One region of the Candidatus Clostridium eludens genome, then DNA from elsewhere that is predicted to be linked to it. Evidence: riboswitches for the same ligand, from Rfam matches in the RefSeq annotation. Region 1 holds a riboswitch; the other holds the start of a gene.
What was found. Region 1 has a riboswitch for thiamine pyrophosphate ahead of thiT (energy-coupled thiamine transporter ThiT). Riboswitches for the same ligand answer to the same signal wherever they lie in the genome.
Positions count from the first base shown of each region.

Region 2: another riboswitch for thiamine pyrophosphate. It lies ahead of thiC (phosphomethylpyrimidine synthase ThiC); the one in region 1 lies ahead of thiT (energy-coupled thiamine transporter ThiT).

Region 1 is NZ_JBJHZX010000026.1:12,420-15,637, forward strand. Features, by position in the region: gene ACJDU8_RS16465 (hypothetical protein) at 1-190, shown strand, start outside; gene ACJDU8_RS16470 (lactate utilization protein) at 330-971, opposite strand; TPP riboswitch at 1,076-1,177, shown strand; gene thiT (energy-coupled thiamine transporter ThiT) at 1,238-1,870, shown strand; gene ACJDU8_RS16480 (amino acid permease) at 1,928-3,218, opposite strand, start outside.
Region 2 is NZ_JBJHZX010000007.1:69,996-73,213, forward strand. Features, by position in the region: gene ACJDU8_RS06570 (EAL domain-containing protein) at 1-93, opposite strand, end outside; gene thiC (phosphomethylpyrimidine synthase ThiC) at 323-1,636, opposite strand; TPP riboswitch at 1,727-1,834, opposite strand; gene ACJDU8_RS06580 (methyl-accepting chemotaxis protein) at 1,898-3,218, opposite strand, start outside.

The DNA of each region.
Region 1 (3,218 bases):
TACAGATCCTGCTAGCTGTAAAAATTCTAATTGCAAAAACTCCAATAGTTGTGTAGATCCTGCTAGCTGTAAAAGCTCTAATAGTTGTACAAACTCTTCTAATTGCATAACACTTAATGGAGTAAAATACAATTGCTCAGGCCTTGATTCTTCAATACTTAGCGGTCTAAGAACAAACTGTGGAAAATAAAATCAGCTTAAAATTAATATTTACAAAATTAAGGGAACTATAGAATATCTACACTAGGTTTATCAAATATATTCAATAAAACCTTAGTTTAACATTATACATCAATGTCACACGTAAACATAATTACGTGTGACATAATTTAATATCCTAAATTTTCATTAAGTATAAATACATAGATTCTTGAATCATCAATTTGTTTTTTTATGAGGGTATATTCGTTACATATTCTGCTCTTACTGCTGCAATCCACACAATATCCCGTTTTAGCACAGGGTGTATTACAATTTAACCTCCTGGCATTTGCCGGAGCACATACCCTTTTATTTCTCTCTATAGCTTCCTCTAAGTTCTTAACAATTTTATTTACACCACAGACTACTATAACTTTATCAGGACCAAAGAGCATAGCTGCAACCCTGTTGCCTCTGCCATCTACATTGAATAATTCTCCTTCCTCAGTTAACGCATTAGTGCTGGTAAAAAATACATCTGCAAAAAATGTTTTTCTATGTATTTCCTTCTTCTCATCTGGAGTAATCCCCTCAGCCGCCCTATCTAAAAACTTATACTTGCCGCTCCTTAAATATTCTAATAGGCCTATTTGTTGTAAAGTAGCAGAACCTCCACAGCTTACTACAGAATCTTTCTTAACTAATTGTTCTATTTTATTAAAAAGTTCCTGTCTATCTTTTATGTAAAAACCATTCATATTATTCTTTTTTAATGCCTCAATAGTCCTCTCTATTCTTTTTTCGTTTGTCCAAAGCACATTCATATCCATTATATATCTACCTCCAAAATTTATTTCAAATTATAAACCACATATTAGTGTAATAATTGAAATACTACATATTATGTATTATAATTATTATATAATAATTAAATACTTAATGCTAGGGGTGCCTTTATAGGCTGAGAAACAACATTTTGTTAACCCTTCTACCTGATCTGGATAACACCAGCGTAGGGAAGCGGATTCTAAAAAATCAAGTCGTATTCCTATGGAATACGACTTTTGGGCACCTTAGCTAAGTAAGGAGGTTTTATATGTCTTTAATAAAAAATATTACAGAGATTTCATCTCACCCAGCTTCTATTTTCGCATTAATTGCCCTAATTATTTTTATTCTATTTTGGGCCAAAGTTAAAAATGTTAAATTCACTACACAGCTTATAACTCAAATAGGCATAGCACTGGCACTGGCTGCTATACTTCAAATATTTAAAATATACCACCTTCCACAAGGAGGGAGTATAACTTTGGGGAGTATGATACCTATACTACTTATGGCTTTACTTTACGGGCCTGAAGTAGGCTTTATTACTGGATTTTTATATGGAATCATAACCTTAATACTAGATCCATACATACTCCATCCTGTACAAGTTATATTTGATTATCCACTACCATTTATGGCTTTAGGTATTGCTGGTTATTTTAGAGATAGAAAAATTATAGGTACACTGCTGGCTCTTTTAGGGAGATTTATATGTCATTTTATATCTGGAGTAATTTTTTTTGGAAGTTTTGCCCCTAAAGGAATGTCTCCGGCAGTTTATTCTCTTATGGTAAATGGTATATTTATGTCCATTGAAGGTGCCATATGTATTGCAATAATGTCAGTATTACCAGTAAAACATTTAGCCACAATTTTAAACAAAAAAATAGCACATAATTAAACTTTAAAAAGAAGGCTAGCAGCTGTACCACTCTAGCCTTCTTTTTAACTTGATTTATTATTTCCCCTTGTATCTTTGTATGGTTTTTTTTTTCTTTTCAATTAGTTCTTTAGAAAATTCCGTAAAAAAACTGGCGTTATGTCTTTTTACATTAAATTGATTACCTGATATGCCATATGTCTTAATCTTTATATAATACTTCATACACATATATACTACTGAATAAAAAGCAATAATTATCAGACCCGCTATAAGACCTGATGCCTGACCTGGAATAAAAGGCATACTAGCAATAACAATAATAAGACTTATAAGAGTAATCCATGAAACATATATATGATGCCTTCCTTCCGCACCATAGGTATGTTTTTTACGTAATCGGATTTGTGAAGCAACGATAGTTACATATGTAAAAAGCAGTGCAAAACCACCACAGCTTACCAAGAATAAATAGACTCTAGGAAATAAAAGTCCAAGCATTAGTCCCAAAAACATAACAAAACCCGAAAATACCATGCCTCTATAAGGTACTTTTGTTCTATCCTTTAACCACCTTGGAGCATAGGATTCATCTGCAAGAGAACGAATCATTCTTCCAATACCAAACATAGCTGCCAACATTGTAGAAAGTATAGCTGTGACCATTACTATATTTATTACATTTCCAGCCCAATTCATACCCCATCTGTTAAGTGCTGCTACCATAGGGCTAAAATTCTCACTAAGAACTCCAGTAGGAATCAATAACAAAAGTGCAGATATGGAAGCTATATAAAGTCCAACAAGGCTTATTACAGTATAGCTGATAGCTTTTGGAATTATTTTTTTGGGATTATCCGTTTCTGAAGCTGCCAAACCAATTATTTCAAACCCTGCATAGGCGAACATCACTGTAAGCATACTTCCTGCAATACTTTTTACGCCTCCTAAAAGTAAAGGTTCCCCAGTTACTTTGGCAGTTCCGGTCCTTGGAGATACACCTAAAAAACCACTAATTAAAAGTAATGCAATAATTATAAAAGATATTATTGTCAATAACTTAACAGCCGCAAGGCCACTTTCAAGTTTACTCAATTTGTTGGCACCTAACAAATTAAGTAATGTAACTGCAAGGATAGTCATACTTCCAAATAAAGATATGGATATGCCAGGAAACCATTTACGCAGTAAAATGGATACTGCTGCCGCTTCACTGGACATAGCTAGAACCATTCCAGTCCAGTAAACCCATCCAACAATAAATCCAGCTCCTGGTCCAAAGGCTTTTCCGGCAAAAGTACGGAACGAACCAGGTGCCGGATCTGCCACTGTCATTTCTGAAAGAGCAGAAAGAATAAAATAAACTAAA
Region 2 (3,218 bases), on a different contig from region 1:
GGACACAATTGGCTGATACTTAACAAGTATTCTTTTATTATCTATAACCTCTCTTATAATACTAACTTCATTAAAACCGTCATATTCAATCATAATTTATAGCTCCCCTATACTATTCAAGCAAAAATCTTTAAATATCAATGAAGTACCTGCAACTTCCCATATCTGTCATATTTACAGTGAATATTATACCATTTATTTTAAAATTTTTTTATATTCTTTATTACAATAAAGATATAATTATTATGTACAGATGCCAAATTAAGATGATGTAAAAAACTCACGCAAAGTTAAAAAACTTCATGTGAGTTTAAAAACAGCCCTAATCTTCTTCCCTTAAAATATTTATGTTCTTTCCTTCCATCACCTTATTCATATTTCTCACAGCACACATTTTTCCACACATAGTACAAGTATCTTCATGCTCTGGCATAGATTCTTTTCTATATCTCCTTGCCTTTTGCGGATCAATAGCTAGATTAAACATTGTTTCCCAATCAAGCTCTCTTCTTGCCTTGCTCATTTTATAATCCCATTGCTTTGCGCCCTTTATATTTTTACTTATATCGGCAGCATGTGCTGCTATCTTAGAAGCTATAATACCTTCTTTCATATCTTCAAGATTGGGAAGTCTTAAATGCTCTGCTGGAGTAACATAACATAAGAAATCCGCACCATTTGCAGCTGCTATAGCTCCACCAATGGCACTTGTTATGTGGTCATATCCCGGTGCAATATCTGTAACTAAAGGTCCCAGCACATAAAATGGTGCTCCATGACACAACTTTTTCTCAAGTTGCATATTGGCAGCTATTTCATTTAAAGACATGTGTCCTGGTCCTTCAACCATGACCTGTACACTCTTCTCCCAAGCTCTTTTTGTAAGTTCTCCAAGAGTTATAAGTTCTTTTATCTGGCTGGCGTCTGTGGCATCATTAATGCTGCCTGGCCGACAGGCATCTCCAAGACTTATAGTTACATCATATTTTGCACATATATCTAAAACTTTATCATAGTATTCATAAAATGGATTTTCTTTATTATTTAGTTCCATCCATGCATATAAAAGAGCTCCTCCTCTTGAAACTATATTTGTAAGCCTTTTATTTCTTTTGAATACCTTTGCAGTTTCCCTGTTGATTCCCGCATGTATGGTCATGAAATCTACTCCATCCTTAGCGTGCTTCTCTACTACAGCTAAAAATTCCTCAGGAGATATATCACTTAGTTCCTTATCATAAAATCCTACTGCATCATATATGGGTACTGTGCCTATCATGGCAGAACACATCTCTACAATTCTTTTTCTAAATTCTTCAGTTTTACCATAGGAGCTTAAATCCATTATAGCTTCTGCCTTCATTTCAATTGCAGTTTTCACCTTTTCAAGTTCCATATCTATGTTAGCACAATCTTTTGATATACCTAAGTTAACATTTATTTTAGTCTTTAATCCCTGTCCAACACCCTGGGCATCTAATGATTTATGATTCTTATTTGCAGGTATTACTATTTTACCTTCAGCTACAAGATTTCTTAAAACTTCTACATCCATACTTTCTTTTGTGGATACTACCTCCATTTCTCTTGTAATAATTCCCTTTTTAGCAGCATCCATTTGAGTAGTAAAATTCATGGTTTCATCCTCTTTCCTGGTAAATTTTATAAAAAAATCATATGTACAACAAAAAGCATAAATCCGTAGACTTATGCTTTTATCAGTAACATATTTACACAAACAACTTCCTACGCTGGCATTACCCAGATCAGGTTTAGGGTCAAAGAATTTACTTCTTAATCTCAGCCAGAAACACCAGCCCCCCTGTACATAATATTCAATTTTCTTATTACATAATGGTATCATAGGATTTATTAGTAATCAAGTAAAAAATATATTTCAATTTAAATTAAATCCTTTAATAAGCTTTCCTAATTTCATGGCACTTTCCTCGTTATTATTAGTTTCTGCTAATACAGATTCATTTCTATTATTAACCTGATTCACACTTGAAGCAATATCTGCGGTGGTCTTAGCCACTTCTGATACCGAAATTGCTATGTCTTCCATACTTGCTGCAATTTGATCAACAGAATCAGAAATATTTTTAGAAGATTCTGCAGATTTAGCAACTATATCTTTTAAAGTATCCCCATCTTTTTTGTATTCATTGCTAGTGGAAATTAGTTTGTCATAATCTTTTAAAACGTCCTTCTCTATAAACTCCAAAATATCTCTAGATGAACTGGAAAGCTTTTCAACTGCAGCTAAAACCATATGAACTTCACTTTGTATTTGTGCTACTGCCTCTGATGATTCTTCCGCAAGTGTTCTCACCTCTTCTGCAACAACTGCAAAACCCTTTCCTTGTTCACCAGCTCTTGCAGCTTCTATTGCTGCATTTAATGCTAGCAGATTAGTTTGTTTTGATATTTCATCTATACTTAATGCCATTTCTGATATTCGATTAACAACAGTGACTTCTTTTAATGCCTTTTCTAAACTTGTCCTTGTTTTTATATATATTTCTTCTGCAATTTTTTTTGATTGAATAGAATCATTGTTGATAGCAACTGCTTTTTCCTGTATATTTAAGGCCATTTCTAATCCTTCCTGTGATTTTTGCTCTGTGATCTTCACTTCTTCCTTCACTGTAGTAGCCATGGATGTTACTTCTTCAACTGCAGCAGAGGATTCTTCCATTCCTGCAGATATTTCTTCTGTAGAAGCTGATATTTGTTCAATTTCAGAACTTATCTCTGAAAACATTTTATTTGTTAATTCACTGCTTCCAAGAATACTATCACTTTCACTCCTTATGGAAATCATACTCTTATTAAGCTTTTCAATTGCACTATTTAAGCCTTTAATAGTTTGTCCTATTTCATCATTAGAAACTACCTTCATTTTAAAATTCAAATTGCCTTCCGCCAATTTAGATGCACCATCTACTACCTCTTTAATCTGAGTTAAAATACTCTTCCTTATAAAATGTGTAAACAACATACCCATTAAAATACTTACTATTAAAAAAGCCACTATTTCCTTTAAAGAATTATTTACTGTTTTTTGTGAAATCTCAGCTCTTGATTGTTCTAATTGTTCTTGAAAATCCACCATATCTTGTATACTTGATAATAGTTTATTTTCCGTCTTATTTAATCCGTTAAGTATATCTTGAAGCTCCTCATTTGTTACATCAATTTTCATACCTCGTTTA